DNA from 3 places in the Streptomyces sp. NPDC028308 genome. Region 1 is predicted to be linked to each of the others. Evidence: riboswitches for the same ligand, from Rfam matches in the RefSeq annotation. Region 1 holds a riboswitch; each other region holds the start of a gene.
The links. Region 1 has a riboswitch for cyclic di-AMP ahead of ACZ4VA_RS21565 (LysM peptidoglycan-binding domain-containing protein). Riboswitches for the same ligand answer to the same signal wherever they lie in the genome.

Region 1 (2,254 bases):
CGACGCTGCCCGCGGTGCGGGTGCGGCGCCGTGACGACCTGTGGACGCGGCCCATCAGCAAGGTGCTGCTCCGCCACCCCTCGCTGTCCGACGACGAGTTGGCGTCGGTGGCGCGGATGACGGTCGATTCGCTGGCGACGGTCACCATGTCGGGTCCGGGCACCGTCGAACTCCAGCCATACGGCGTGACCAAGGCGACGGGCCTCGCGCTCGCCGCCGGTCATCTCGGCCTGTCGCCGTCGGACACGATCGCGTTCGGGGACATGCCGAACGACATCCCGATGTTCGACTGGGCCGCCCACGGCGTCGCCATGGCCAACGCCCACCCCGAACTCAGGGCGGTTGCCGACGAGATCGCCCTCTCGAACGAGGACGACGGCATCGCGGTCGTCCTGGAACGGCTGTTCCCCGGCCCTGGGGACCGGGGAACAGCGGGCCTTGCGGTCCGGGGGGCCGCCGCCCCGGGCCCGGCTCAGTAGGCGCCGAAGACGTTGTCGATCGAGCCGTACTTGTCGGCGGCGTAGTTGCAGGCGGCGGTGATGTTCGCGACCGGGTCGTACGGGTCCATCGACGTGCCGTCCACGTGGTAGGCGGCGAAGGTCGGGTCGATGACCTGGAGGAGGCCCTTGGACGGCGTGCCGGCCACGGCGTTGGAGTCCCAGTTGTTGATCGCCTGGGGGTTGCCCGAGGACTCCCGGATGATGTTGCGGTGGATGCCGTCGTAGCTGCCCGGTATGCCCTTCTGGGCCATGATGTCCAGGGCTTCCTTGATCCAGCCGTCCAGGTCGTTCGTGTACGTCTTCGCGGTCGCGGGCGCGGCGGCGGTCTTGGCCGTCGCGGCGGCCGTCGTCGCCGTCCCCTTCACGGTCTTCGTGCCCACCGTCAGCTTCAGGCCCGGCCGGATCATCGACGGGTTGCTGCCGATGACGGCGCGGTTGGCGTCGTACAGCTTCTTCCAGTCGCCGGTCTTGGCGTGCTCACGGGCGATCTTGGACAGGGTGTCGCCCAAGGCCACCTTGTAGGTGACGAGCTGGACCTGCGGGACGGCGGCCGGCACGGACTGCGCGGCCTGGGCCGGCTGTGCCGCCTGGGCGCCGGTGGCGCCGATCAGGGGGAGTACGAGTGCGGCTCCGCCCGCTCCCGCGGCGATGAACCCGCGGGTGAGGACGGTGTTTCGGGGACGACGGTGCTTGCCTCGAACGGCCATGGCGCGTTTTTTTCCTCTCCGGTGCCTGCGAGGTGAGCTGTCGGGTTCGGGCTGGGAGGTGCCCGGCCGCACATGACGTGCGACTTGACCCCAAGCCGTTCCGGGTGTCGCCGGACCGGCGCTTTCGTGGGTCCCCCGCTCCTGCCGTGCGTGGGTGGGTGGGGTCACCGAGCGGCGGCAGGATTAGGCGGGTCCGCTCGGATCGACGTGAACGTATGCGAGAGCACATGTCCGAAACAAGGCCCGATTTCCCGTGCCAAGGCATTTGATCTACCTCTGAACAGGGTGGAAATAGTCCGATTAGACCGGAACGTGAAACTCAACTTGCCTTTAGCAAAGGGAGACTTGTCGACTCGGGGTGGCCGAAAGATCGATTCGGGCGTGACCCATTTCACGCGACTAAGACATGTCAAAGCGTAAGCAAGGCAGGCAAGTCGGGCATTAACGGGCGACTGGGAGGCGCCGCCGGGTCACACCCGCCCCGGGGCGCCGCGCGCCGCGCGCCTCGGACGGGCGGTGGCGCGGACCCCGGGACGGACGTGGCGCGGACCCCGGGGCGGACGGTGGCGCGTGCCCGGGCGGGCGGCGATGCGGGCCCCGGGACGGATGGCGGCGCGGACCCGGACGGGCGGCGACGCGGACCCGGGGCGGGCGGTGGCGGGTCCCCCGGCGCGGACCGCGGCGCGGGCGCGCGCGCCGGCCCCCGTCGCGTCCCTGACCTGGACGGCGGGGGCCGAACCGCCGGGTGTGGCTAGCCCGCCGTGCGCGGGATGCGCCGCTCCCACGTCCGGTGGAAGACGACCTCGTCCCCGTCGGTGCAGATCACCTCGTTCGAGGTGATGAACTCGCCCGCGTCGCAGCTGACTTCGGAGTGCGTCTCCACGTGGGCGTCCCACCCGGCGTCCGGCCGGTGCAGCCGGATCGACCAGTCCGAACGGGTCCGCGCGGACAGCGGATCCCACTCGCCGGTCGTGTATGTCTCCAGGGCGTCCTCCGTGACCTCCAGGCCGTCCGGGTACACCCGGGTGTCGCCGTGGCGCGGGTCGA
Region 2 (2,254 bases), on a different contig from region 1:
TGTCGGTGGCGTCCAGGTCGAACATCGCCTGGTCGATCAGGCGCTGCTCGGTGGCGTCGTAGCCGACGAGCTCCGGGCCGATCTGCTCGATGACCGCGAGGACGGCCTTCTCGACGCCCTTGCCCTGGTAGCGGTTGGGGTCACCGTCGCGCAGCTCGATGGCCTCGAAGGCTCCGGTGGAGGCGCCGGACGGAACGGCGGCACGACCCGTGCTGCCGTCGTCGAGGCCGACCTCGACCTCGACGGTGGGGTTCCCTCGCGAGTCGAGGATTTCCCGGGCTACGACGACGTCGATGGACGGCACGAGCATCTCCTTCTGGGATGTGACGCGGTTACGCGGAGCCCCTTGGCCCGCTGACTGCACGGAGCCGCGGTCGGCTCCGCGACATGAGCCTAACCGGCTCCGGGCGATCGGCCAGCCGGTCGACCACCCCATGGACAGAACCGAGAGTAAATTGTTTCCGAACGGAACAAAAACCTGTCCCGTACAGGCATCCGCGACGGAGCGGCGCGTCCGGCGCGGGCATGAAAAAGCCCCGCTCCGGTGCGTACGGGGGAACACGCACCGGAGCGGGGAGCCCGTGGGGACGGGGGCGGCCCTCACGGGGTCTCCATGGCGGAGCCCCCGCATGAGGGAGGGCCGTGACCGGGCCGTGCGCCCGGCGTCAGCCGGTGTCAGCTGAGGTGGAGCTGCTGACCGGGGAAGATGAAGTCGGCGTCGTCGACGATGTCCTTGTTCAGCTTGAACAGCTTCTGCCAGCCGCCCTTGACGTGCTTCTCCGCGGCGATGGAGCTCAGGGTGTCGCCCTTGACTACCTTGTACTCGCCGTCACCCTTCTCGACCTTCTTGCCGGTCGGGGTCTCGACGGTCTTCTTGGCGGTCTCCCGCTCCGAGGAACGCGAGGCGCGCTGGTCCTGGGACTGGGGCGCCTGCTGCTGCGGCTGGGCCGTGCTCTGCGAGCCGGTGTCGGCCGCGGCGCCGCCGCCGGTGGAGGCGCCGGACAGGCCGACGCCGCAGGTCGGCCAGGCACCCTTGCCCTGCGCCGCCAGCACCTTCTCGGCGACGGCGATCTGCTGGGACTTGGAGGCCTGGTCGGCGGTGGAGGCGTAGGCCGAGCCGCCGTAGGCGGACCAGGTGGAGGCGGAGAACTGCAGGCCGCCGTAGTAACCGTTGCCGGTGTTGATCGACCAGTTGCCGCCGGACTCGCACTGGGCGACGGCGTCCCACTCGGAGGTGGTGGCGGCGGAGGCGCTGCCGGCCGCCATCAGCGGGGCGGCGATGGCGACACCGGTGACACCGGCGAGCGCGGCGACACGGGTGGCCTTGGACGGGCGACGGTGCTTGGCCTTGTTGTTACGCAGCATGAAGTGATCCCCTCACCGACGCCTGCGAGGTGAGCTGTCGGGTTCGGGCGGGTGAGTGCCCGGTCGTGCGCACATGGCGCACGGCTTCACCCCAAGCCGTTCCCGGGTGTCTCACAACTCCCGGGCCCGGCACTTACCTTGGGTCCCCCGCTCCTGCCTACGGCGCTTGACGCGACGACTGTTCCCGGGCGGCCGCTGGCAGGATTCGGCGTTGCGACCGTCGGGGCCCGCTGTGGCGAGCGATCACGACCGTAGACACGCGACGGCCGGAATTTCAAAGACGATCAGGGCTTCTGAGACCCATCTCTCACTCTCACCAAACCGGACATTGCGGTGTGAACCATGACGTGAACTACCGCTGTTTTGTACCCGATTCGCCGCCTGACGACCGCTTAGTCTCCCGCGACCTCAAGGCTCTGACCGGGGAGGATGAGGTCCGGGTCGGAGCCGACCGTCTTCTCGTTCTCCGTGTACAGCTCGTTCCATCCGCCGTTGACCGCAAGGGAGTCGGCGATGCTCGTGAGACTGTCGCCGAGACGGACGGTGTACGAGCCCTCGGAGGTGTCGTCGGAGGCGCCCGAGTCGCGCGCGGCGTGGCGCCCCGCGGAGTCCTTCTGACGCCCGGCGTCCACTCCGGTGTCCGAGGTGCGCTCGGCGCTGGCGCCGCGGTGCTTGCCGGTGCCGGTGCCCTCGCTCGCGGGGGTGCTCGGAGTGGTGGAGGAGCCGCCGGTACGACCCGACTTGTCCGAGTCGTCAGCCTTTGCCTTGCCCTTGTCCGCGGTACCGGAGTCCCGCGACTCGCTCTCCTCCGGCGTCGGGGACGCGTCGGACTTCGCCGCCTTGCCGGACCCCGACGGGGAAGGCTTGGCGCTCGTGCCGCCGGTCGACA
Region 3 (2,254 bases), on a different contig from region 1:
GCGCGCCGTGGTGCCGCGCCCGGAGGAACGGATCGGCGGGCTGGAGGTGGCGGCGCGCTACGAGGCGGCGCAGGCCGACGCGTTCATCGGCGGCGACCTGTACGCGGTGCAGGACTCCCCGTACGGGGTGCGGCTGGTCGTCGGGGACGTGCGGGGCAAGGGAATGGGCGCGGTGACGGCCGTCGCCGTCGTCATCGGGGCGTTCCGTGAGGCGGCCGAGCACGAGCCGACGCTGGAGGCGGTCGCCCAGCGGCTGGAACGGGCGCTGGCGCGCGAGGGGACGCGGCGCGACGGGCTGGACGCCTTCGAGGGGTTCACCACCGCCGTTCTCGCGGAGGTCCCGCACGGGGACGGCTTCGTGCGCGTCGTCAACCGCGGCCATCCCCCGCCGCTGCTCCTGCACGCGGACGGCACCCTGCGCACGCTGGAGGGGCCGGACTCCGCGCTGCCGCTCGGGATGGGCGAGCTGGGCACCTGGCCCGACCGTGCCGCCGTGGTGCCGTTCCCGGGCGGGGCGACGCTCCTCGTCTACACGGACGGGCTGTCGGAGGCGCGCGACCCGGAGGGCCGCTTCTACGACCCCGCGGCCCGTCTCGCGGGACGGGTCTTCCGCGACCCGGACGCGCTGCTCGACACCCTCATCAAGGACGTGCACCGGCACACGGGAGACGGGACGACGGACGATCTGGCGCTGCTGGCCGTACGGCGGCCGTGAGTCACCGGGGCGGGAGAAGGGGCCGAGGTCACCGCGAGTGATCGAGTAGCACCGCTGCGCATAACAACTGACGAACCGTCAGCGAAAATGAGGTTTAGCCCGCAGGGTCAACTCGCCCGGTTTTCACCGCCCGTGACCCGTAAGTCCGTGACGAAGACGTTAATGATCAGTCGGAACAGCTTGGAATACGGGACCCGAGTCTATTAACGTTCGATAACGCAGCGCGGTCGTCCCAGCCGTCACAAGAGATGGCTCCGTGCGCACGCGCCGAATCCCGCAAGGGAACCGGGGAACCACCAACTTGGGGTGAATCGAGCGTCTTCCGCGGTGCGGTGCACCCTGGTCGACGCGCGTAGGAGACCTTCCTGCTCCGAACCCGTCAGCTAACCCGGTAGGCGAGAAGGAAGGAAAGGAGCGCGCCCACGTGGCGTCCAACCGGCCTGCCCAGTCAACCTCGTTCGCGCCGAGTGACCAGCAGAGCAACACCTTCGGCTACGGCCGCGGCAACGACGAGGGCCCCTGGGAGGAGTGGAATCCCACCGAGGATTCCGTCCGTCCCGTCCGTGGCCGGCACCGCGTCTCCAAGCAGCGCGGCGGAGGACTCGCCCGCAGCTCCACCGTCCTCGGCGTAGGCGTCATCGCCGCCGTCGGCGCGGGCGGCATGGCCACCGCGCAGAGCGGCAAGCCGCCGGTGTCCATCTCGATGCCCGACCTGTCATCGGTCGCCGACTCGGCCAAGGGCCTGATATCGGACGGCTCCGACGCCGGCGCACCGAAGGGCTCGGCCACCCCGCTCACCACCGCGGGACTGACCAACTCGGACACCGCGCGAGGCACCACCGACGCGGGCGAGGCCCTGCGCGCCCGCATCATGCAGCAGGCCGAGTCGCAGCAGGACCAGGTCGACCTCAAGGCCGCCGAGGCGGCTCAGGCCGCCGCCGTGAAGAAGGCCGCCGAGGAAGCCGCCAAGACCCAGGACGAGGCCGAGGCCAAGGCCGCCGCCGCCAAGAAGAAGGCGGAGCAGGAGGCCAAGGAGAAGGCCGAGGCGGAGCGCCTCGCGGAGCTCGCCAAGAGCTACGCGCTGCCGACCTCCTCGTACACGCTCACCTCGCGCTTCGGTGACTCCGGCTCCATGTGGTCCTCCGGCTACCACACCGGCCTCGACTTCGCGGCGCCCACCGGCACGCTGATCAAGGCCGTGCACACCGGAACCATCACCGAGGCGGGCTGGGCCGGTTCGTACGGCTACCGCACCATCCTCACCCTGGAGGACGGCACCGAGGTCTGGTTCTGCCACCAGTCGTCCATCAGCGTCAGCGTGGGCCAGAAGGTCGCCACCGGTGACGTCATCGGACGGGTGGGCGCGACCGGCAACGTGACCGGGCCGCACCTGCACATGGAGGTCCACGCGGGCGGCGCCGCCACCGGCATCGACCCGATGGCGTGGCTGCAGAGCAAGGGCCTCAACCCGTAGGTCCGCCGGCCGGGCTCGCGGAATAGGCGGTACCGCGGACGATGTTGAAATCGTCCATGACTTCT

Region 2: linked by a shared signal. The riboswitch ahead of ACZ4VA_RS23510 (transglycosylase family protein) and the one ahead of ACZ4VA_RS21565 (LysM peptidoglycan-binding domain-containing protein) in region 1 are both predicted to bind cyclic di-AMP.
Region 3: linked by a shared signal. The riboswitch ahead of ACZ4VA_RS32150 (M23 family metallopeptidase) and the one ahead of ACZ4VA_RS21565 (LysM peptidoglycan-binding domain-containing protein) in region 1 are both predicted to bind cyclic di-AMP.

What each region holds. Positions count from the first base shown of each region.
Region 1 covers NZ_JBVHTO010000009.1:121,209-123,462, forward strand. The annotation lists gene ACZ4VA_RS21560 (HAD family hydrolase) at 1-479, shown strand, start outside; gene ACZ4VA_RS21565 (LysM peptidoglycan-binding domain-containing protein) at 473-1,207, opposite strand; cyclic di-AMP (ydaO/yuaA leader) riboswitch at 1,215-1,374, opposite strand; gene ACZ4VA_RS21570 (CocE/NonD family hydrolase) at 1,959-2,254, opposite strand, start outside.
Region 2 covers NZ_JBVHTO010000010.1:93,510-95,763, forward strand. The annotation lists gene eno (phosphopyruvate hydratase) at 1-310, opposite strand, end outside; gene ACZ4VA_RS23510 (transglycosylase family protein) at 676-1,365, opposite strand; cyclic di-AMP (ydaO/yuaA leader) riboswitch at 1,370-1,540, opposite strand; gene ACZ4VA_RS23515 (LysM peptidoglycan-binding domain-containing protein) at 1,758-2,254, opposite strand, start outside.
Region 3 covers NZ_JBVHTO010000015.1:22,187-24,440, reverse strand. The annotation lists gene ACZ4VA_RS32155 (PP2C family protein-serine/threonine phosphatase) at 1-715, shown strand, start outside; cyclic di-AMP (ydaO/yuaA leader) riboswitch at 971-1,128, shown strand; gene ACZ4VA_RS32150 (M23 family metallopeptidase) at 1,140-2,189, shown strand; gene ACZ4VA_RS32145 (aldo/keto reductase) at 2,246-2,254, shown strand, end outside.